Regions from separate parts of the Streptomyces sp. NPDC002076 genome, predicted to be linked through region 2. Evidence: riboswitches for the same ligand, from Rfam matches in the RefSeq annotation. Region 2 holds a riboswitch; each other region holds the start of a gene.
The links. A riboswitch is a leader RNA that binds a small molecule or an ion and turns the genes downstream of it on or off. The one in region 2 is predicted to bind cobalamin.
Positions count from the first base shown of each region.

Region 1: another riboswitch for cobalamin. It lies ahead of ACWCQS_RS37825 (HoxN/HupN/NixA family nickel/cobalt transporter); the one in region 2 lies ahead of ACWCQS_RS11670 (cobalamin biosynthesis protein).
Region 3: another riboswitch for cobalamin. It lies ahead of ACWCQS_RS43335 (CbtB domain-containing protein); the one in region 2 lies ahead of ACWCQS_RS11670 (cobalamin biosynthesis protein).
Region 4: another riboswitch for cobalamin. It lies ahead of ACWCQS_RS00420 (ribonucleoside-diphosphate reductase subunit alpha); the one in region 2 lies ahead of ACWCQS_RS11670 (cobalamin biosynthesis protein).

Region 1 covers NZ_JBSFDI010000025.1:110,718-116,563, reverse strand. The annotation lists partial or broken gene ACWCQS_RS37835 (PepSY-associated TM helix domain-containing protein) at 1-1,132, shown strand, start outside; gene ACWCQS_RS37830 (ArsR/SmtB family transcription factor) at 1,203-1,562, opposite strand; cobalamin riboswitch at 1,612-1,832, shown strand; gene ACWCQS_RS37825 (HoxN/HupN/NixA family nickel/cobalt transporter) at 1,860-2,969, shown strand; partial or broken gene ACWCQS_RS37820 (heavy metal translocating P-type ATPase) at 3,087-3,481, shown strand; gene ACWCQS_RS37815 (Fur family transcriptional regulator) at 3,688-4,170, shown strand; gene ACWCQS_RS37810 (CobW family GTP-binding protein) at 4,113-5,423, shown strand; gene ACWCQS_RS37805 (hypothetical protein) at 5,420-5,701, shown strand.
Region 2 covers NZ_JBSFDI010000004.1:431,106-436,951, reverse strand. The annotation lists gene ACWCQS_RS11690 (class II aldolase/adducin family protein) at 1-71, opposite strand, end outside; gene ACWCQS_RS11685 (lysozyme) at 262-1,020, shown strand; gene ACWCQS_RS11680 (anion permease) at 1,164-2,414, shown strand; gene ACWCQS_RS11675 (hypothetical protein) at 2,449-2,676, shown strand; cobalamin riboswitch at 2,818-2,958, shown strand; gene ACWCQS_RS11670 (cobalamin biosynthesis protein) at 3,059-4,021, shown strand; gene ACWCQS_RS11665 (cobyric acid synthase) at 4,018-5,526, shown strand; gene cobN (cobaltochelatase subunit CobN) at 5,523-5,846, shown strand, end outside.
Region 3 covers NZ_JBSFDI010000038.1:24,045-29,890, forward strand. The annotation lists gene ACWCQS_RS43315 (sodium/solute symporter) at 1-1,008, shown strand, start outside; gene ACWCQS_RS43320 (sensor histidine kinase) at 1,168-2,388, shown strand; gene ACWCQS_RS43325 (hypothetical protein) at 2,539-2,643, shown strand; gene ACWCQS_RS43330 (alpha/beta hydrolase) at 2,748-3,512, opposite strand; cobalamin riboswitch at 3,776-3,914, shown strand; gene ACWCQS_RS43335 (CbtB domain-containing protein) at 3,951-4,172, shown strand; gene ACWCQS_RS43340 (CbtA family protein) at 4,194-4,946, shown strand; gene ACWCQS_RS43345 (histidine phosphatase family protein) at 5,011-5,598, opposite strand; gene ACWCQS_RS43350 (BPL-N domain-containing protein) at 5,735-5,846, shown strand, end outside.
Region 4 covers NZ_JBSFDI010000001.1:86,139-91,984, reverse strand. The annotation lists gene ACWCQS_RS00425 (ribonucleotide-diphosphate reductase subunit beta) at 1-596, opposite strand, end outside; gene ACWCQS_RS00420 (ribonucleoside-diphosphate reductase subunit alpha) at 596-2,965, opposite strand; cobalamin riboswitch at 3,092-3,216, opposite strand; gene ACWCQS_RS00415 (GNAT family N-acetyltransferase) at 3,269-3,775, opposite strand; gene mctP (monocarboxylate uptake permease MctP) at 3,850-5,478, opposite strand; gene ACWCQS_RS00405 (DUF3311 domain-containing protein) at 5,475-5,738, opposite strand.

The sequences.
Region 1 (5,846 bases), on a different contig from region 2:
GGCACCATCTCCGCCGTGCGGCCGTCACCGCAGCCCGATGCGACCACCCGCGTGCTGCTGTCCGGTGTCAAGGGCATAGCCGCCGACCACACCCTCGCCGTGTTCGTGGACCCCTACACCGGCAAGGTGCGCGGCGCCCTGGAGCAGTACGGCTCCACCGGCGCCCTGCCGCTGCGCACCTGGATCGACGAGTTCCACCGCGAGCTGCACCTGGGCGACTCCGGCCGCCTGTACAGCGCGTTCGCCGCCAGTTGGCTCTGGGTGATCACGGGTGGCGGGCTGGTGCTGTGGTTCGGTCGGCGCCGCGCCCGCCGCAAGGTGCGCGGCGCCACGGGGCGGCGGCGCTCCCTGACCCTGCACGGCACGGTGGGTGTGTGGGCGGCCGGCGGGCTGCTCTTCCTGTCGGCGACCGGCTCTGACCTGGTCCACCTACGCCGGAGCGCACATCGGCGACATCCGCGAAGCCCCCGGCCAGTCCACGCCGTCCGTCACCGCGACGGTGGGCAGCGGGCACGAGGGACACGGCTCCATGGCGGGCATGGACATGAATGGCATGGAGAGGGGCTCGCACTCCGGCGCACGGTCCGACGTGGGTCTCGACGCCGTCCCGAAGACGGCCCGCGCCGAGGGCCTGTCCGATCCGGTCGAAATCGTGCCGCCCGCGGACTCCTCCTCCGCCTATGTCGTACGGCAGATCCAACGCAGCTGGCCGGAGAAGCAGGACTCGATCGCCGTCTACCCGGCCACCGGCAAGGTCACCGACGTCCTGCGCTTCTCCGGCTACCCGGTGCTGGCCAAACTGACCCGGTGGGGCATCGACGCCCACACCGGCACCCTGTTCGGCCTCGTGAACCAGATCGCGCTGGCCGGCCTCGCCCTGGCCCTGGTCCTCCTCATCCTCTGGGGCTACCGCATGTGGTGGCAGCGCGGCCGCGGCTCCGCCTTCGGCCGCCCGATTCCCCGCGGTGCCTGGCGGCAGGTGCCGGTGTACGTGCTGGTGCCCTGCGTCGCGGTGGTCGCCGTCGTCGGCTACTACGTCCCGCTGCTAGGGATCCCGCTCGCCGGCTTCCTCGCGGTGGACATGGTCCTCGGCTGGGTCACACGCCGTCGTACCGGGCACGCACACGCCTGAACCGAGCGGCCGCACCTGCGCGGGAGCGTCGCGCGACGCTTGCCGCGATCGCGTGCGGCCGCGGGTCTCGTCATGCTTCTCGGGACACGCACTGTTCGAGCAGTGCGGCCATCGGGCCCTCGACCAGCCGGTAGCGCACGATTCGGCCGTCCTTCTCGCCGTGGACGATGCCTGCGGTTCGCAGCAGGCGCAGGGCCTGGGACACGGCGGTGTCCCTCATGCCGGTGGCGACGGCCAGGTCGGAGACGGCGATGGGAGCGGCCTCGTGAAGGGCGAGCAGCAGGGCCAGGCGCCCGGGATCCGAGAGCAGCGAGAAGCGGTCGGCCCAGGCGCGTACACGCTCCGGCTCGCCGACGGCGGCGATGGCGTCGCAGACCCGATGGCCGTCGATGGTGCGCTGCCCGGCGCGCTCCGCGGGGACGAGATGCATGGACCCATCATCGCAGTCCACGAAATGCCGCCTCAATACCTGCACACTTATGCAGCCTTGCAGCCTCGGCCTCCGGCCTTCTAGGGTGAGCGGGCCGTGGTGTTCGGGAAGACCGGTGACAGTCCCTCAGGGGCTCAGTCCGGAGCGGCCCTCGCCACTGTGATCGGGGAGTTCCCGCCCCATGCATTGCCACTGGCCTCGCGGCCGGGAAGGCAGGGGCGGGCGCGATGACCCGTCAGCCAGGAGACCGGCCACGGCAGCACGAAGCTGATCCACGAGGTGCTGGAGCGTGACCGAATGACCATGCCCGAAGGCGTGCCCGAAACTGCCGTCTCCCCATCCTTCCGCTGGCGGCGCGAGGATACCCTCCGAACCGCCGGCCTCCTGGCCGTGATCGTCGCCTTGCACGTGGTCGCCTTCGGGATCCTCTTCCTGCTCGTGGTCCCGCGCCACTACGAGGTCGGAACCAAGGCGTTCGGGGTGGGTCTCGGCATCACGGCCTACACCCTCGGCATGCGGCACGCCTTCGACGCCGACCACATCGCCGCGATCGACAACACCACCCGCAAGTTGATGGCCGACGGCAAACGGCCGGTGTCGGTGGGCTTCTGGTTCGCGCTCGGCCACTCCAGCGTGGTCGTCGTCATGGCGGCGCTGGTCGCCGGCGGCGCCAAGCTCGCCGGCACCCTGATGAACGACAGCTCCCGGACCCACCAGGTCCTCGGCACCGTCGGCACCACGGTCTCCGGCGGCTTCCTGTACCTCATCGCCGCGCTCAACCTCGTGGCGCTGTTCGGCATCGCCCGCGTCTTCAGGGCCATGCGGAACGGCCAGTACGACGAGGCCGAGTTGGAAGCCCACCTCGACTCGCGCGGCTTCATGAACCGCATCCTGGGCCGGCTCACCAGGTCCGTCCGCCGGCCCGGCCAGATGTTCCCGCTCGGTTTCGTCTTCGGCATCGGTTTCGACACCTCGACCGAGGTGTTGCTCCTCGCCCTGGCCGGCAACGGCGCCGCCGCCGGCCTCCCCTGGTACGCGGTCCTGTGCCTGCCCCTACTCTTCGCCGCCGGCATGAGTCTGTTCGACACGCTCGACGGCACCTTCATGAACTTCGCCTACCAGTGGGCGTTCTCCAACCCCGTCCGCAAGGTGTTTTACAACCTCACGATCACCGGCCTGTCCATCGCCGTCGCCTTCTTCGTCGGCACGATCGAACTGGTCGGCGTCCTGCACGACAAGCTCGGGCTGAGCGATGGCGTCAGCGGATGGATCTCGGGCCTGGACCTGGACAACGTCGGCTACGTCATCGTCGGCCTGTTCGTGGTCGTCTGGGCCGTGGCCATCGCCTACTGGCGGCTGGCCAGGGTCGAGGAACGCTGGGGTACCCACACCGCCGACGCCGGCTGACGACGCCACTACGGAAAGCGGGCGGGCTCTGCCTGGACGAAGTCGAGGAAGGCAATCCACTCGTCCAGCGGGTAGCGCACACGGACGACCGAATCGCTGCGGCGATGAGAGCAGTGCAGGGAACTGGAGCAGGCCGGCCGCAAGGTCCAGGTCGTGGGGAAGGCGTCAACGACGCGCCCGCCCTGGCCGCCGCCCACACCGGCATCGCCATGGGCCGAGCCGGTTCGGACCTCGCCCTGGAGACCCCCGACGCGGTGATCGTGCGCGACGAACTGGCAACCGTGCCCGCCGTCATCGCCCTCTCCCGCCGGGCCCGCCGCCTGATCATGCAGAACCTGGCCATCGCCGCCGTGTTCATCTCCGGCCTGGTCGTCTGGGACCTCACCGCCACCCTCCCCCTGCCCCTCGGCGTCCTCGGCCACGAGGGCTCGACCGTCATCGTCGGCCTCAACGGCCTGCGGCTCCTGCGCGAGGCCGCCTGGACCCGGGCCCGCACGGAGGGCCAGCCCTGACTCGCCCCGCCCCATGGCCCGCCGTACCCGCGCAGGTGCGGCGGGCCATTGCCGTCTGATTGCTCCGGCAGCACTGCTGAACCCAGGCGATGCCGCCCAGTCACACATGACTGAGCGTTCATATGGACATGGATTTCATTTCCATCTACGGTGGAGCGTGCCGACCCGGCACGAGCCATAGGGGGTGATGCGCCATGGGCGGCCGGATGACCCGACAACGCAAGGCGGTCACGCGGATACTCGCGGCCTGCCAGGACTTCGTATCGGCCCAGGAGTTGTACGCCCTTCTGGTGGCCGGCGACCACTCGATCGGCCTGACCACCGTCTACCGCGCCCTGCGTGAGCTGGAGGTGGACGGCGGCGTGGACGTCGTACGCGACGAGACCGGCGGGCGGCTCTACCGGCTGCGTCCGGCCGACGGGCACCGCCACTACCTGATGTGCCGCGACTGCGGTCGCAGCCGGCCGGTGGACTCCGAGGTCGTCGAGGAGTGGGCGGGCCGGATCGCCGCCGCGACCGGCTTCACCGCGGTGGAGCACACCGTCGAACTCACCGGCGTCTGCGCCGACTGTCTGCCCCACACCGACGGAGGCCGGCCGTCCGGGGACGGAGATGAAGGAGAGGAACAGCCATGCCACTGGGAGCTCGCCGCTGGCCTCCGGAGCCCAGTCCGCAGCTGCGCGAGCTGAAAGAGGCCGTGCGTGCCCTGCTCGATCTCGACGACGACACCGCCGTCCTGATCCGCCAGCTCGCCTGCACCGAACCGGGCTGCCCGCCGTTGGAAACCGTCATCGTCGTGTTGCCGATGGAGGGCGACGCCCGCCGCTGGACCCTGCACCACCCCGCCGACCAGATCACCGAGGACGACCTGCGCGACGCTCTCCTCGCCACACCCGAACAGCACGACCAGGAGACTGAATTGACCTCCCCGGAACCCGCCGAACCCCGCGATGAGCGGGTCCCCGTCACCGTCCTGACCGGCTTCCTCGGCGCCGGCAAGACCACCCTCCTCAACCGCATCCTCACCGAGAACCACGGCATGAGGATCGCCGTGATCGAGAACGAGTTCGGCGAGGTCGGCATCGACGACGCCCTCGTCCTCGACGCCGAGGAAGAGATCTTCGAGATGAACAACGGCTGCATCTGCTGCACCGTGCGCGGGGATCTGATCCGCATCCTGGGTGCGCTGATGCGGCGCCGCGAGAAGTTCGACCACATCCTCATCGAGACCACCGGCCTCGCCGACCCCGCGCCCGTCGCGCAGACCTTCTTCATGGACGACGAGATCGCCTCCCAGCTGCGGCTGGACGCCATCGTCACGCTCGTCGACGCCGCACACGTGCTCCAGCACCTGGACGAGATCAAGCCGGAGGGCGTGGAGAACGAGGCCGTCGAACAGATCGCCTTCGCCGACCGCGTCGTCCTCAACAAGACCGACCTGGCCGACGAGGAGACCATCGGACAGGTCGTGCGCCGCATCCGGGCCATCAACTGCGGAGTGCGGATCATCCCCGCAGAGCGCGCGCACATCAATCTGCACGAAGTGCTGGACGTGGGCGCGTTCGACCTGGAGCGGGTGCTCGCCGACGACCCCGCCTTCCTCACCGAGACCGAGCACCAGCACGACACCACCGTCACCTCGGTCGGCATCGAGCTGACCGGGGAGCTGGACGAGGACCGGCTCAACGCCTGGCTCGGCCAGTTGCTGCGCACCAAGGGCGTCGACCTGTTCCGCTCCAAGGGCATCCTCGCGATCGCCGGAGCGCCCAAGCAGTACGTCTTCCAGGGCGTCCACATGCTGCTGGACGGCACCTTCGGACGCGACTGGCGCGAGGGCGAACCCCGCACGAACAAGCTGGTGTTCATCGGCCGCAACCTCGACCGCGAGGCCCTCGAACGCGGTTTCGCCGACTGCCTGGTCACGGCGGGAGCGGCCGCGTGAGTACGACGGTGCAGTCCCCGCTCGCCTGGGAGGCCGGCGTCGACGACGCACCCGTCGCCCTCAGCGCGCGGGGCGATCTGGTCGCCGTTGCCGGGGCCGAGGGGACGGTGAAGGTTCTCGACGCGCCGATGGGCGCCGAGATCGGGGCGTTCGAGGTTCCCGGGGGCGCACTCACGGTCGCGCTCTCCCCGGATGCCGGGTACGTGGTGGCGACCGGCCCGATGGGGTACGCACCAGTCGCCGGAGTTCCGCGACTGCTGAACCACTGCCGGTCGTAACCGCCGACTGCCGGAACCGGCGTTCGCCAGTCAGGCCGGCCACTTCGTCCCCTCGGCGGCCGTCGCCCACCAGGACGCCCGGTCCTCGTGAGCGACGGCCGCCGGCGCTTGTCCCGGCGGCATCCGCCACACCCCCTACTTGCGC
Region 2 (5,846 bases):
GTCCGCCGTGCCGTCGCGACCAGTTCCGCCCAGATCCGTTCCTGTTCCATGTCCCGCCGCTGTCCAGCCATGCCGCGATCCTGCCAGCCGGGCCCACGGGAGGAGGGACGGACGGTCGCCTCCGGCCGGAAGCGCATGCCCCCGAACGGGCGAAAGACCAGGTGAATCGCCGTGAAGAGGCGCTGATTCGGCGATCAGCGGACCTTCAATGGTCTCCCTTGCCCACGGGACGTTCTCTCGTCCGCCGACCCGGGGAGACACATGGCCGACAAACGCACCCCTCTCCGTCACCGCGCCGGTGCCCTCGCGGCGGCCATGGCGGCGCTCGCCCTCACGGGCACCGCGTCCGCGGCGGCCGATCCTTCGGCACCGGCGGCCTCGGGCCTGCCCCGGGGACACGACGTCTCGTCCCACCAGAAGCCCGTCGACTGGGCGACCGCCCGGTCGACGGGCGCGCGGTTCGTCTACGTCAAGGCGACCGAGTCCACGGACTACCGCAACCCCTACTTCTCCCAGCAGTACGACGGCGCGCGCGAGGCGGGCCTGTACCGGGGCGCGTACCACTTCGCCCGGCCGGACAGGTCCTCCGGCGCCCGGCAGGCCGAGTACTTCGTGCGGAACGGCGGGGACTGGGTGGCGGACGGCCGGACCCTGCCGCCCGCGCTGGACATCGAGGACAACCCGTACAGCAAGAAGGACGAGTGCTACGGACTGGACAGGACGCGGATGGTCCGCTGGATCCGGTCCTTCAGCGACGAGATCGAGCTGGAGACCGGCCGCCGTCCGGTGATCTACACGACGACCGAGTGGTGGCGGCTCTGCACCGGCAACAGCCATGCCTTCGCCGGGAGCCACGCCCTGTGGATCGCCCGGCACGGCACCTCACGGCCGGGGCCGCTGCCGGGTGGTTGGCGGCACTGGATGTTCTGGCAGTTCGACGCGGACGGCCGGCTGCCGGGTGACCAGAATCTCTTCAACGGGTCCGCGAGCCGGCTGCGGACCTTCGCCCGGGGCTGGTAGCCAAGGGGCGCCTGGGCCGCCGGAGCCGAGCGGAACCTCGAACTCCCTCCCTGGACACTCTGACGCCCACCCCAGTTCACCTTTTGTTCACTCAGGTTGCCTACGGTCATCCAGCCAATGACCTCGAACGATTGCCTGGGTAAATGGAAAGCTTCTCGCTGATCCTCGCGATAGTGGTAGTAACCGCTCTCGCGTTCGATTTCACGAACGGTTTCCACGACACCGCCAACGCGATGGCGACCGCCATCTCGACAGGCGCCCTGAAGCCCAAGATCGCGGTGGCCATGTCCGCCGCCCTCAATCTGGTGGGCGCCTTCCTCTCCGTGGAGGTCGCCAACACGATCTCCAAGGGTCTCGTCGACGAGACCGGCATCCGTCCCGAGGTCATCTTCGCCGCCCTGGTCGGCGCGATCCTCTGGAACCTGCTGACCTGGCTGGTGGGCCTGCCCTCCAGCTCCTCGCACGCCCTGATGGGCGGTCTGATCGGCGCCACCGTCGCCTCCGCCGGCTTCGGCGCGGTGCACGGTGACGTCCTGGTCACCAAGGTGCTGCTCCCCGCGGTGGCCGCCCCGATCGTGGCAGGCGTCGCCTCGATGCTGGCCACCCGGTTCTCCTACGGCATCGGCGGCAAGGCCGAGGGCGAGGCCACCCGCAAGGGCTACCGCGCCGGCCAGATCGCCTCCGCCGGCCTGGTCTCCCTCGCGCACGGCACCAACGACGCCCAGAAGACGATGGGCATCATCACCCTCGCGCTGATCGCGGGCGGCGCCATCGCCCCGGGCTCGAACCCTCCCACTTGGGTCATCCTCTCCGCGGGCCTGGCCATCGCGCTCGGCACCTACATCGGCGGCTGGCGGATCATCCGCACCATGGGCAAGGGCCTGACCGAGCTGGAGCCGCGCCAGGGCTTCGCCGCCCAGACCAGCGCCGCGACCGCCATCCTGGCCTCCTCGCACCTGGGCTTCTCCCTGTCCACCACGCATGTCGTCTCCGGCTCGGTGATGGGCGCGGGCCTCGGCCGCAAGGGCGGGGTGGTCCGCTGGTCCACCGCGACCCGCATGGCCGTCGCCTGGGTGCTCACCCTCCCGGCCGCCGCGCTGGTCGGCGCGGGCGCCGAGTCCGTCACGGACCTGGGTGACTGGGGCACCGCGGTCGTCGCCGTCTTCCTGGTCGCCGCGAGCGCCACGATCTGGAAGATCTCCCGCCGCGAGGTCGTCGACCACACCAACGTCGTCGACGTGCCCGAGGAGCCGGCCGGCGTGGTGACCACCGCCATCGCCGCGGTGACCCCGCCCCCGGCGGGCACGATCACCGCGGACCTGACGGCCACGATCCCCTCCCCGGCCGCCGCCGAGGCCGCGCCCGAGGCCGCCCCGCCGGCCGCCACCGTCTGACCCCGGCCACACCGGTAACCAAGGAAGCAACCCCATGAAGATCGACTGGTCGGCCCTCGGCTCCGTCTTCGGCGTCAGCCTCGTGTTCACGGTGGGCCTGGTGGCCCTGTTCACCCTCGGCGTCAACGGTCTGGCCCGGCGCGAGAAGGCCGCGGCCCAGGGCGACTCCGCCGCCCTCGCCGTCACCGGCGCCTACCTCTGCTTCGCCGCCTGTGCCGCGGCGGTGTCGTACGGCATCTACCTCATCGTCTCCAAGTCCTGACCGAGCAGCACGAACCGGGCAATCCGAAGGCTCCTCTCCGTCCCTGACGGAGAGGAGCCTTCGCCATGCCCAGGGGTCACGGGCGCCCCAGGATGTGGGGATCGGCACACTCTCCCCTCGCAGGTCAACGGCAAGTTGACGGCCGTTCGGAGCGCGTGGTGGACTGCCCAGGCCATGTACGGCGGCAGGAGAGGAAGCCGGTGCGAATCCGGCGCGGTCCCGCCACTGTCACCGGGGAAGAACCCCCGGGAGCCAGGAACTCTCACCGCCGAATCTCGTCGAACCAGGGCGCGGACACCCTGAGTGAGGACACAGATCGCCATGCCCGGCTGCCGAAGGACCAGTACCAGGCCCGCTCCTGTACCCACGGCCGGCTGAGCCGATGGGTGCCGATCGCACTTACGCGTACGGCGCCGCCGCCGGCCTTCTCGGTGACCTGCTCCTCGGCGATCCGCGCCGCGGGCATCCGGTCGCCGCGTTCGGGCGTGCGGCCGCCGCCGTGGACCGCGCGTTGTGGCACGACCACCGCGGCTGGGGCGCCGTGCACACCGTCGTGTGCGCCGGTGGCGCCGTCGCACTCGGCACGCTGGCCGCACGCGCCGTACGCCCCTCCCCTGCCGCCTCCGTCGCACTGACCGCCGCCGCCACCTGGGCGGTCGTGGGCGGTACTTCGCTCGCCCGGGAGGCCCGCACGATCGGGCGCGCCCTGGAGTGCGGGGACGTCGAGGCGGCGCGGGCGCGGCTGCCGCATCTGTGCGGCCGGGACCCGCAGGCGCTGGACGCCGACGGGATCGCCCGGGCCGTGGTCGAATCGGTCGCCGAGAACACCTCCGACGCCGTCGTGGGCGCCCTGGTGTGGGGCGCCGTGGCCGGGGTGCCCGGGCTGCTGGGGTTCCGGGCCGTCAACACCCTGGACGCGATGGTCGGTCACAGGTCCCCCCGCTACCGGCGCTACGGCTGGGCCTCCGCCCGGCTGGACGACCTGGCCTGCTGGCCGGGGGCCCGGCTGACTGCCGTGCTCGCCGCCGCGGCCGGACCCGACCCGCGGGGCGCGCTGCGGGCCTGGAAGGCCGACGCCCACCGGCACCCGAGCCCCAACGCCGGGCCCGTGGAGGCCTCGTTCGCGGGCGCTCTCGGCGTCCGGCTGGGCGGAACGCTCTCCTACGGCGGCCGGGTCGAGCACCGGCCCGTGCTGAACGGGGGCACCGGCCGGGCCGTCCGGGTCACCGACATCGACCGGGCCGTACGGCTCTCCCGCCGCGTCGGCGTGCTCGCGCTCGGCGGCACGGTCGCCGCGCGCCTCCTCGTCAAGAGCGTCAAGGGTCTGAAGGGACGTGGGAAGTGAACGGGGGACTCCTCGTCGCCGGCACCACCTCCGACGCCGGAAAGAGCGTCGTGACGGCCGGGATCTGCCGGTGGCTGGTGCGACAGGGCGTGAAGGTCGCGCCGTTCAAGGCGCAGAACATGTCGCTCAACTCGTTCGTCACCCGCGAGGGCGCGGAGATCGGGCGGGCCCAGGCCATGCAGGCCCAGGCGTGCCGGATCGAGCCGACCGCGCTGATGAACCCCGTGCTGCTCAAGCCGGGCGGCGAGCAGAGCAGCCAGGTGGTGCTGCTGGGCAGGCCGGTGGGCGAGTTGAGCGCACGCGGTTATCACGGCGGGCGGCAGCAGAGGCTCCTCGGCACGGTGCTGGACTGCCTGGCCGAGTTGCGGGGCACGTATGACGCGGTGATCTGTGAGGGCGCGGGCTCGCCTGCGGAGATCAATCTGCGGCGGACGGACATCGTGAACATGGGGATCGCGCGGAACGCGCGGCTGCCCGTGCTGGTGGTCGGGGACATCGACCGCGGAGGCGTCTTCGCCTCCTTCTTCGGAACCGTCGCCCTGCTCTCGCCGGAGGACCAGGAACTGGTCGCCGGGTTCCTGGTGAACAAGTTCCGTGGCGACGTCTCGCTGCTGGAGCCGGGGTTGGACATGCTCCGGGACCTCACCGGGCGGCGGACGTACGGTGTCCTTCCGTTCCGGCACGGGCTCGGCATCGACGAGGAGGACGGGCTTCGGGTGTCGCTGCGGGGCACGGTCCGCGAGTCCGCCGTGACCCCGCCCGTCGGCGAGGACGTGCTGCGGGTCGCCGTGTGCGCGATCCCGCTGATGTCCAACTTCACGGACGTCGACGCCCTGGCCGCCGAACCGGGGGTCGTGGTGCGGTTCGTGGACCGGCCGGAGGAGCTGGCGGACGCGGACCTGGTGGTGATTCCGGGGACCCGGGGCACGGTCCGGGCGCTGGAGTGGCTGCGGGAGCGGGGCCTCGCGGACGCCGTCGTCCGGCGGGCCGCCGAGCAGCGGCCCGTCCTCGGCATCTGTGGCGGCTTCCAGATCCTCGGCGAGCGCATCGAGGACGAGGTCGAGTCGCGGGCCGGCGAGGTCCCCGGGCTCGGTGTGCTGCCCCTGCGGGTGCGGTTCGCCCCCGAGAAGACCCTGACCCGGCCGTCCGGGGAGGCCCTCGGCGAGCGGGTCGAGGGGTACGAGATCCACCACGGGGTCGCCACGATCGACGGCGGCGAACCCTTCCTCGACGGCTGCCGGGTCGGCCAGACCTGGGGCACGCACTGGCACGGCTCCCTGGAGTCGGACGGCTTCCGCCGGGCCTTTCTGCGCGAGGTGGCCGCCGCCGCGGGCCGCCGCTTCGCGCCCGCGCCGGACACCTCCTTCGCCGCGCTGCGCGAGGAGCAGCTCGACCGGCTCGGCGACCTGATCGAACAGCACGCGGACACGGACGCGCTCTGGCGGCTCATCGAGTCGGGCGCGCCGCAAGGACTGCCTTTCATTCCACCGGGAGCGCCCGCATGAGCACAGTGTTGTTGTTGTCGACCGCCGACACGGATCTGCTGGCGGCCCGGGCCTCCGGTGCGGACTACCGCATCGGCAACCCGACGCGGGTGGATGTCGCCGGTGAACTCCCGGGCCTCGTCCAGGGCGCGGACCTCGCCGTCGTACGGCTGCTGGGCGGCAGGCGCGCCTGGGAGGAGGGGCTGGCCGTGCTGCGGGCGTCCGGCGTCCCGACCGTGCTGCTGGGCGGTGAGGCCGTACCGGACGCCGAATTGATGGCCGAGTCGTCGGTGCCGGCCGGTGTGGTGGCGGAGGCGCTGAAGTACCTGGTCGAGGGCGGG
Region 3 (5,846 bases), on a different contig from region 2:
GCCGTCGACGGCCGTGCGCTGCACGGGGTTTCGCTGCGGCTCGGCGAGGGCCGGCACCGGATCGGCGCGGGGACCGCCCTGCGCTTCCCGGCCGGCGCCCGCGTCCCCCTGCCGGACCGGGCCGCCGATCGTGCCGCGCCCTCCAGCTGGGCCGAGCCGCTGTCCTCGGACCGCGAACAGCACGGCCTGTACGCCACCTACGGGCTGATCCTCGCCACCTTCCTCGGCACCATGGGCCTGCCGCACGTCGTCGTCCGCTTCTACACCAACCCCGACGGCCGCGCCGCCCGCCGCACCACCGTCAGCGTGCTCGCCCTGCTCGGCGGGTTCTATCTCCTCATCCCCGTGTACGGCATGCTCGGCCGCCTGTACGCCCCCGATCTGCTCCTGACCGGCGACACCGACGCCGCGGTCCTCGTCCTGCCGCAGCGGCTGCTCGGCGGGGTCGGCGGGGACCTGCTCGGCGCCCTCGTCGCCGGGGGCGCCTGCGCGGCGTTCCTCTCCACGGCGTCCGGGCTCACCATGTCCGTCGCGGGCGTCCTCGCCCAGGACGTGCTGCCCACGCTCGGCGTCCGCCACTTCCGGCTCGCCACGCTGCCCGCGATCGCGGTGCCGACCGCCGCCGCGGCGATGGTGAGCGATCTGCCCGTGGCGGACGCGGTCGGACTCGCCTTCGCCGTCTCCGCTTCCTCCTTCTGCCCGCTGCTCGTGCTCGGCATCTGGTGGCGCGGACTGACCCCGCCGGGCGCGATCGCCGGGCTCGTCCTCGGCGGCGGCTCGGCGTTCACCGCGGTGACGGCCACCATCGTCGGCGGCGCCCGCTCCGGCTGGCTGCACACCCTGCTGGCGTGGCCCGCGGTGTGGTCCGTCCCCGTGGGCTTCGCCACCATGGTCCTGATCTCCCTGGCCACCCGCAGCCGTGTCCCACCCGGCACCGCCTCGACCATGGCCCGTCTTCACCTCCCCGAACCCCCGGCCCCCTCCCGCCCCGAACCGGCGACGACCTGACCGAGGAGCCGTTGTGCACACCAGCGACAAGGACCAGGACGCCGTAGGACGCACCGGCCGTCCCGCACTGCGTGTCGGTCGTTCCGGCAGGCGCTCGGCGCTCGGCTGCGTCCCCCGGCACTCCACCAGCCGCCCCGCCGCCCCGAACCCCCGTCGCCCATGACCGTCCTCGGTACCGCGGCGCTCGCTCTCGCCGCGTTCGCGCTGTTCGTGCTCGGTGCCGCCCTCGGGCACGGGGCGGCGCGCCGGCAGCAGGAGCACTCGCCCGACAGCGAGGGGGCGTCGCGCGCCCTGGCCCATGCCCTGCACACCGCCGCGCTCGCCGCGGCACCCCTGCGCGCCGGGCTCACCCCGGTCACGGCTCGAAAGACGGTCCGCAGGCTGCGCCCCCTGCTCGGCACCCCCGCCCTCGCCCTCACCGACGACACCGCCGTGCTCGCTTGGGACGGCGCCGCCGAACACCACCGCGCGCAGCTGACGGCACAGCTCACCCACCCGTCCCGCGCCCGGACCTTCCCGCTGCCCTGTGACGACACCGGCTGCCCCGTCCGCTGGGGCGCCCTGGTGCCGCTCCCCGCCGACGGCGGCACCCCCGGCGCCCTCGTCCTGCTCGCCGCCGACGAGTCCACCGCTCTCGTCCGCGCCGGCGAGGAAGCGGTCCGCCGGCTCTCCCTGGAACTCGAACTCGCCGGGCTCGACCGGGCCCGCACCAGCGCCCACGAAGCCGAGGTCCGGGCCCTGCGCGCCCAGATCTCCCCGCACTTCATCTACAACTCCCTCGCGAGCATCGCCTCCTTCGTCCGCACCGACCCCGAGCGCGCCCGTGAACTCCTTCAGGAATTCGCCGACTTCACCCGTTACTCCTTCCGCCGCGGCGGCGACTTCACCACCCTCGCCGAGGAGTTGCGCTCCATCGAGCAGTACCTGGAACTCGCCCGTGCCCGCTTCGGCCGTCGGCTCACGGTCACCCTGCGCATCGCCCCCGAGGTGCTGCCCGTGACACTGCCTTTCCTCTGCCTGCAGCCGCTCGTCGAGAACGCCCTCAAACACGGTCTGGAGGGGTCCGCGGAGCGCATCGGCGTCACGATCATCGCCGAGGACGAGGGCACCGAGGCCCGGGTCGTCATCGAGGACGACGGCATCGGCATGGAACCGGAACGCCTGCGCGCCATCCTGCGCGGCACGGCAGGACCCGCCACCGGCATCGGCCTGAACAACGTCGACCGCCGGCTGCGCCAGGTCTACGGCGACGACCACGGCCTCGTCATCGAGACCGGTGTCGGAGCGGGTACGAAGATCACCCTCCGTGTCCCGAAGTTCCGCCCCGGCATCCAGGCCCGGCCCGCACAGCCCGAGACTGAAGGAGGGTTCACGGCCTAGGCGTCCCGGCGGCGGTCCCGTCTCTCAGGAGATCCCGTCGGCTCCGGTCGCCGCCGCCGGAGTGTTCGAGGACTGGCACCGGCTGCTGAGCGAGGCGCTCGCGGCGCACGGCGTCGATCCGACCGGGCGCCCGGTCTCGCGTCCCTCGTCGTGGCGTCCGTCGAGGGCGCCATCGCCATGTGCCGCGCCCAGCACAGCGTGCAGCCCCGCGACCGGGTCGCCCGGAACTCGAAAGGCTGCTCACCGACGCGGTAGCCCGCACGGCCTGACGGCTCGGGGCCGCACAAGGACGCACAGCCCCGACCCGGGGTCACGGCAACGGCGCCCGACCGGCAGGCCGGGCGCCGCCACCGCTCATGTCAGGCCGGCACGTTGGCCGTTCGGCCGAGGTGCCGGGCGAAGAACCGGACCGCGCTGGCGGCCTCGAACCGGGGCAGCTCCTTGTGCCTGCCCGCGTTGGCGTGCAGGGTCTTCTCCGTCGAGGCAAAGGCGTCGAACAGCGCCAGACTGGCCTCGCGCGGGATGTGTTCGTCGTCCCACTGCATGTCGTACTCGATCGGGACGGTGATCTGCTTCGCCTTCTCCGCCAGGACGTCGGGCCAGTGCTGACCGAAGACCGCGGCGGTGATCCTGGGTTCGACCGCCACCAGCGGCACGCCGATCGCGGTGCCCATGTTGATGCCGAAGTAGCCGACCGGCCCGTCGGCGCCGATTTCCGGAAGCTCCTGGAGGGCGTCCAGCGTCGCCTGCCACTCGGGCACGGCGAGCTCCGCCAGATGGGCGTTGTAGCGGACGACGATCGGGCCTTCCGGCTCGCCCGCCGCCCTCGCCCGGAACAGCTCCGCGATCTCCTGCTCGTCGTGTGCCGTGCGCGGCCGGTCGCCGTGACCCGGCGCGTCGATGACCGCGACATGGAAGCCGCAGCCGTTCACCAGGAGTTGGGCACGACCGGCCATCGCCGGATGCTTCTTGTGGTTGCCGCCGCCGTGGCCCATCAGGACCAGGGGCGCACGGTCCGCGCCGGAGGCGGGGGACCAGAGGACACCGGGGACCTCGCCCACGGTGAAGTCGCGTTCGATCATGCCGTTGACGGACGACTCGGCGATGAACTTCAAAGATGTCATGGTGTGTTGCCTTTCGGGAGTGCCTGGTTGTCGAGGCGCTCCCGGCGACACCTACGTCGATCGCCCGACCGTGACGACGAGGGGGAGCACCCACACGAATACAGCCTTCATGGGTCTCACCTCCTCGGCCTTGATCACGGTCAACTGCAAGCTACCAGACCGGTGATCATCCCGCCCAGCCTCTTTCCTGCCACGTGTCTGGCGCGCGAACACACCTGGTGGAGAGGGAGATCACTTGGCAGGGAGGCGGTCTTGGCCATGCGCGTCTGGCGCGGTACGGTCGGTCCGATATCGACGACGGCGAAACGGAAGCCGGTGAGAATCCGGCACGGTCGCGCCACTGTATGCGGGACCCGCAAGGGGCTCGTGAGTCAGACCCGTGGTCGTCGTCCTGTGCACCACCGAGATGGGACGCGAACTCCCAGAGGAGGTCCTGCCATGGCGCAGACCGTCGCCCAGCCGACAGCCACCACCCCCGTCGTTCCCGCCAAGCTGCCGCTGAAGGCGATTGCTCCCTGGGCGGTCTTCTTCGGCATCCTCATGCTGATCCTGCTCTACTTCGTCGGCGCCGAGCAGGGCGCCACCTCCGTGTTCAACGGCACGGACGTCCACGAGTGGGTGCACGACGCGCGCCACCTGCTGGGCTTCCCCTGCCACTGACGCGACGAACACCGCGCGCCCATGAACTCCGCAACCGTACGGAACCTTCTCGTGCGGGGCATGCTCGCCGGCCTCGCGGCCGGCGTGCTCGCCCTGGTCGTGGCCTACGTGCTCGGTGAGCCGAACGTCGACAAGGCGATCAGCTTCGAGCAGGCCCACTCCCACGAGCACGAGATGGAGACCGTCTCCCGCTCCCTGCAGTCGACCGCCGGCCTCGCCACCGGTGTCCTCGTCTACGGGGTCGCCTTCGGCGGCATCGCCGCGCTCGCCTTCAGCTTCGCCCTCGGCCGCGTGGGGCGCTTCGGCCCGCGCGCCACGGCACTGCTGCTGTCGGGCTGCGCGCTGCTCGCCGTGTACGTCGTGCCGTTCCTGAAGTACCCGGCCAACCCGCCGTCGGTCGGCAACCCCGACACCATCGGCAAGCGGACCACCCTGTACTTCCTGATGATGCTGCTCGGCGTCCTGCTGGCGGTCGCCGCCACCCTCCTGGGCAAACGGCTCGCGCCGCGCCTGGGCACCTGGTGGGCCACGGTGGCCGCGGTGGTCGCGTTCACCGTCGTGATCGGCCTGGCGTACCAGTTCCTGCCCGTCGTCAACGAGGTGCCCAAGGGCTTCCCGGCCACCCTGCTGTGGCGCTTCCGGCTCTCGGCACTGGCGATCCAGACCACCCTGTGGGCCGGATTCGGCCTGGTCTTCGGTGAGTTGGCCGAACGGCTGCTGAACCCCAAGCCGGCGACGGCCGCGAAGCGGCGAGCGGTTCCGGCCGCGCACTGACTCCTCGCGTACGGCAGCAGGGCCCGGCGGAACCGTCCGCCGGGCCTTCGGCCGTCCTCCTTGCCTAGTCAGCCTCCGGCGTCGGCGTGCCAAGCGGAGATCCCAGACGCAGATTCCACCGCCCGGCCCGGCCGCTGAGTTCGGTCAGGGTCAGCGGCGGCACGTCGAGGCGCCAGAAGAGCGCTGCGGGCAGGTCCAGTGCGTCGACGACCGCCGCCCGCACCACCTCCGGCTCGACGACGGCGAGCGTACGACCCGTCAGGTCCTGTGCGCCGGCCAGCCACCGCGCGACCCGCCGGCACAGGTCCCGCACGGACTCACCCCCGTGCGGTGCGCACTCGGGGTCGGAGAGCCAGCGGCCCACCGCCTCCGGCTCGGCGGCCCCCACCTCCTCCAGGGTGCGCCCGCGCCAGCGGCCCACGTCGAGACCCGCCAACTCCGGTACCGGCACACCGTCGAGGCCCAGTGCCGCGGCCGTCTCCCGGCAGCGCACGCCGGGGGAGGTGAGGACACGGGCCGCGGCGGGCAGGGCCGCGGCCGCCGAGCGGGCACGTGCCGCTCCGCTGCCGTCGATCGAGCCACCGTCGTCGAAGCGGGCCTGCCGCAGTGACGCGCTCATGGCGGGGGAGAGGAGAAGAACTCGGCTGGTCACGTGGTTCAGAGCTACCAGCATCGGCGAACGACGCACAAGATCCGGCTGACGAGAGGATCAACCGGGGATTCGCGGCGCACCGTGCGGACTGGCGATCATGGGTGCTCGGTTCCCCCGGAAGAACAGGCGGCGGCACGTGATACCTCCCGTTCCCTCCATCGACCGGCGCCGACTGCTCGGCCGGGTCCTTCCCGCCGCGGCCGCGACCCTGCTCACCGGCACGGCCACCGCCTGCGCCGGGACGGGTT
Region 4 (5,846 bases), on a different contig from region 2:
AGCAGACCCCGGCTGCGGAACCAGTAGACGTACGCGAACGCGCCGTAGAAGAACAGGCCCTCGATGCACGCGGCGAAGCAGATCAGGTTGAGCAGGAAGCGACGGCGGTCGGCCTTCGTCTCCAGCCGCTCGAGCTTCTCGACCTCGTTGATCCACTTGAAGCAGAACCCGGCCTTCTCGCGGATGGAGGGGATGTTCTCCACCGCGGCGAAGGCCGCCGCGCGGTCGTCCGGGTCGGGCAGGTAGGTGTCCAGGAGCGTCAGATAGAACTGGACGTGCACGGCCTCCTCGAAGAGCTGACGGCTCAAGTAGAGCCGCGCCTCGGGAGAGTTGATGTGCTTGTACAGCGTCAGCACCAGGTTGTTGGCGACGATCGAGTCACCGGTCGCGAAGAAGGCGACCAGGCGGCCGATGAGGTGCTGCTCCTCGGGCGTCAGCTTCGCGAGGTCGGCGACGTCCGAGTGGAGGTCGACCTCCTCGACGTGCCAGGTGTTCTTGATCGCGTCGCGGTAGCGCTCGTAGAAGTCCGGGTAGCGCATGGGGCGCAGGGTGAGTTCGAAGCCCGGGTCGAGAAGGTTCTGGGGACGGTTGGACATTACTGGCATGCCTCGCAGGACTCGGGGTTCTCAAGGGAGCAGGCGACCGCGTCGGGGTCGGCGACCTGCTGGACGGGGATGCCGGCGGGGGTCTGCGCCTGGGCGGCGCGGGCGATGCGGGTCGCCGGGCGGGAGCGCAGGTAGTACGTCGTCTTCAGGCCCGACTTCCAGGCGTACGCGTACATCGAGGAGAGCTTGCCGATGGTCGGCGTCTCCATGAACAGGTTCAGGGACTGCGACTGGTCCAGGAACGGCGTGCGGGCCGCCGCCATGTCGATCAGGCCCCGCTGCGGGATCTCCCACGCCGTGCGGTACAGCGCCCGTACGTCGGCCGGGATCCACGCGAAGTCCTGCACCGAGCCGTTGCTGTCCCGCAGCGCCTCACGGGTGCGGGCGTCCCAGACGCCCAGCTCCTTCAGGTCCTGCACCAGGTAGGAGTTGACCTGCAGGAACTCACCGGACAGCGTCTCGCGCTTGAACAGGTTCGACACCTGCGGCTCGATGCACTCGTAGACGCCCGCGATGGAGGCGATGGTGGCGGTGGGCGCGATGGCCAGCAGCAGGGAGTTGCGCATGCCGACCTCGGCGATACGGCCGCGCAGCGCCGCCCAGCGCTCCGGCCAGGACAGCTCGACACCGTAGTGGTCGGGGTGCAGCACGCCCTGGGCCGTACGGGTCTTCTCCCAGGCCGGCAGCGGGCCGTTGCGCTCGGCCAGGTCGGCGGAGGCCTCGTACGCGGCGAGCATGATCCGCTCGGCGATCCGCGTGGACAGGGCCTTGGCCTGAGGCGAGTCGAAGGGCAGGCGCAGCTTGAAGAAGACGTCCTGCAGACCCATCGCGCCGAGACCGACGGGACGCCACTTGGCGTTCGACCGACCCGCCTGCTCGGTCGGATAGAAGTTGATGTCGACCACGCGGTCGAGGAAGGTGACGGCGGTACGGACGGTCTCGTCCAGCCGCTGCCAGTCGAGGTCGCCAGTCGTCATGTCGACAAACGCACCCAGGTTGACGGACCCCAGGTTGCAGACCGCGGTCTCCCCGTCGTCCGTGACCTCCAGGATCTCCGTGCAGAGGTTGGAGGAGTGGACCACGTGCCCCGGCAGGGCCGTCTGGTTGGCGGTGCGGTTGGCCGCGTCCTTGAAGGTCATCCAGCCGTTGCCGGTCTGCGCGAGGGTGCGCATCATCCGGCCGTACAGCTCACGGGCCGGCATGGTCTTCTTCGCAAGGCCCTTTTCCTCCGCCTTGCGGTACGCGGCCTCGAACTCCTCGCCCCACAGGTCCACCAGCTCCGGCACGTCCGACGGGGAGAACAGCGACCACTGCCCGTCGGCGTTGACCCGGCGCATGAACTCGTCCGGGATCCAGTGCGCGAGGTTCAGGTTGTGCGTACGGCGGGCGTCCTCACCGGTGTTGTCCCGCAGCTCCAGGAACTCCTCGATGTCGGAGTGCCAGGTCTCCAGGTAGACCGCGGCCGCGCCCTTGCGCCGGCCGCCCTGGTTCACGGCGGCCACCGAGGCGTCCAGGGTCTTCAGGAACGGCACGATGCCGTTGGAGTGCCCGTTGGTACCGCGGATCAGCGAACCCCGGCTGCGGATCCGGGAGTACGACAGACCGATGCCGCCGGCGTGCTTGGAGAGCCGGGCCACCTGGTGGTAGCGGTCGTAGATGGAGTCCAGCTCGTCCAGCGGGGAGTCGAGGAGGTAGCAGGACGACATCTGCGGGTGCCGCGTGCCGGAGTTGAAGAGCGTGGGGGAGGACGGGAGGTAGTCGAGCCTGCTCATGAGCCCGTAGAGCGCGGCCACTTCGTCCACGGAACGGGTCGTGTCGTCCTCGGCCAGGCCGCTCGCGACCCGCAGCATGAAGTGCTGGGGCGTCTCGATGACCTTGCGGGTGATCGGGTGCCGCAGGAGATAGCGGCTGTGGAGCGTCCGCAGCCCGAAGTAGCCGAAGCGGTCGTCGGCGTCGCGGTCGATCAGCGCGTCGAGCCGTTCGGCGTGCAGCCGTACGAACTCGGCGGTGCGGTCGGCGATGAGCCCCTCGCGGTGCCCCACGGCCACGGATCCGGTGAAGGACGTCACGCCCTGCGAGGCGGCCTCGGCGCGGATGGAGATGGTCAGCAGCCGGGCGGCCAGCCGGGAGTAGGCGGGGTCCTCGGAGATGAGCCCGGCGGCGGCCTCGGTGGCCAGCTCGCGCAACTCCGCCTCGTCGGCCCGGGCGGACCGGCCGCGCAGCGCGGCGGCGGCGACCCGGCCGGGGTCGGCGTCGGGGAGGTCGGCGGTCAGCTCGGTCAGGGTCCGCAGCAGCGCGGCACCGGGACCGTCGGTCTCCAGGCCGGTGGCTGAAGCCGGATCTGCTGGCGCGATGGTCACGTGGGGGCTCTCCCTCGCTCGGCACGGGGGCCTTGTGGAGGGCAGGGGGCAGCCACGAGCGCGCACGGCGTCGCGTCCACCGGCCCATCCCACGAGGCCCGGACGTCTCAGGGCACCCGAACCGGACGGCCGGGTGCGCTGCCGGCAGGTCCTCGGACTGACTCCTGAGCGCAGACGCGCACAAGTACACCGTTGCGGGACAGTTCCGGATTCGCACCGGATTCCCCTGCGGCGACAGCGAGCATGAGCATACATCTAGTGCCGGGCTGTCGTGTCACCCCCAGATGTTGTGTCGTGACGGTGTCAGAGCGTCAACTCGTAGGTGAGGAGAGTGATGTCGGCGAGTTCCGGGAGCGGGTTCCAGTCGCGTTCGGGGACGCGGACGAACCCCAGGCGCTCGTAGATGCGGTGGGCGGCGTGCATGGTGCGCTGGGTGGACAGGACGAGGGCCGTGCAGGCCTCCGTGGCCCGTGCGCGGTCGACGCAGGCCCGGACGAGCGCCTCGCCGGCACCCTGTCCCCGGCCCGCGTGCGCGACCGCCAGCATGCGGATCTCGGCCTCTCCGGGCCGGGCGATGTCGGCCATGGGCCCGGGGGACGGCACGAAGGTGACTCCGCCGAGGAGGGCGCCGTCCCGGACGGCCACGAGCACCTGTGCCGCGGCCGCTCGCTTGGCCACGTCTCTCAGTTCGCCCAGATACCAGTCACTCTCCCCGAAGTCGAGGAGACCGTCCTGGAGGTAGGCCTGGGCGGTGATCTCGCCGAGGGCGTCGTACTCTTCCGGGGTTACCTGCCGGATCACGATGTCCATGGCGTCGAGTCTGCCGGAGCGATACGACAACGGGCCGCCGGATTTCCTCCGGCGGCCCGTCGTACGGCGGTCGCTCAGTGACCGGCGCCCGCCGTCGCCGGCGGCAGTTCCACCTGCACCCCCGGGTCGCCCGCGTCCGCCGTGTAGTCCTCCGGCTTGGTCTCGTCGACGCCCTCGGGGGCCTTCACGGCCTTCAGGACGACGGTGAGGACCACGGTGACCACGACGTTGAGGACGAAGGCCGTGAGGCCGATGTAGCCGATCTCGCCGATGCCGGGAATCTCCTTCGCCGAGCCGCCGAAGTGCTTCTGGGTCGGGGAGGCGACGCCGTACGCGGCGACCGTGCCGTACGCCATGCCGACCGCCCAGCCGGCCAGCAGCGCCCATCGGTGGAACCAGCGGGTGAACAGGCCGCCGACCAGGGCCGGGAAGGTCTGCAGGATCCAGATGCCGCCCAGGAGCTGGAAGTTGATCGCCACCGTCTTGTCCATGGTGAGGACGAAGACCAGGGCGCCGACCTTCACCAGCAGGGAGACGATCTTGGAGACCTGGGCCTCCTGCTTCGGCGTGGCGTCCGGCTTGATGAAGTCCTTGTAGATGTTGCGGGTGAAGAGGTTCGCCGCCGCGATCGACATGATCGCCGCGGGGACCAGGGCACCGATGCCGATCGCCGCGAAGGCCACGCCCGCGAACCAGTCCGGGAACATGTCCTCGAACAGCTGGGGGATGGCCAGCTGGCCGTTGGTGACCTTGACCCCGGCCGCGATCGCCATGAAGCCCAGCAGCGCGAGCAGGCCGAGCATCAGGGAGTACAGCGGCAGGATCGTGGTGTTGCGGCGGATCACGTTACGGCTCCTGGAGGACAGGGTCGCGGTGATCGAGTGCGGGTACATGAAGAGCGCGAGGGCGGAGCCCAGGGCCAGGGTGGCGTACGTCCACTGTCCGGCCTCCGGGGGCACGAGCGCGCCGCGCGGCTTGCCCGTCGCCGGGTTGACCTGGCTGAACGCCTGGCCCGCCTTGGCGAAGATGTCGTCGAAGCCGCCCAGCTTGATCGGGATGTAGATGATCGCCACCGCGATGACGATGTAGATCAGCGTGTCCTTGACGAAGGCGATCAGGGCGGGGGCGCGCAGACCGGAGGAGTAGGTGTATGCCGCCAGCACGCCGAAGGCGATCAGCAGCGGCAGGTCCCGTACGAACCAGTTGGTGCTGCTGTCCCCGCCGACGCCCATCACGTCCAGCACCGCCTGGATGCCCACGAGCTGGAGCGCGATGTACGGCATCGTCGCCAGGATGCCGGTCAGCGCCACCGCCAGGGACAGGCCCTTGGAGCCGAAGCGGCCCCGGACGAAGTCGGAGGTGGTGACGTACCCGTGGCGGTGCGAGACCGACCACAGGCGCGGCAGGAACGTGAAGATCAGCGGGTAGACCAGGATCGTGTACGGCACGGCGAAGAAGCCGGCCGCGCCCGCCGCGTAGATCGCCGCCGGTACGGCGACGAAGGTGTACGCGGTGTACAGGTCGCCGCCGAGCAGGAACCACGTGACCCAGGTGCCGAACGACCGCCCGCCCAGGCCCCATTCGTCCAGGGAGTGCTCGTTCTCGGCCCTGCGCCAGCGGGCGGCGAGGAAGCCCATGACCGTGACGGCCAGGAAGAAGAAGATGAAGACGCCGAGCGCGACGCCGTTGACGCCGTTCTTCACTTCGCCTCACCGCCCTGCTGAGCGGCGCGGGCGCGCTGGTCACGCTGCCACAGCTTGTACGCGGTCATCGTGAGCGCGGTGGAGATCAGCACCCAGAGCATCTGATACCAGTAGAACAACGGGATCCCGATGAAGGCGGGGTCCGTCTTGGCGTAGGAGCCGACCCAGAGCGTCGCCACGAAGGGCGCGACGAGACACAGGCCGATGATCACACGCACCGGCGTCACCACCGGTGGTTTCACTTCAGGCGTTTCGGACATGCCACGGCTCCGTCCCCTCGCTGATCACCTGTGTAATGCGCAGGCAATGTAGGTGACGGTGTCGTGGAAGCGGAAGACCTCGTCCGGATCTCGGTATATCGATTCAGC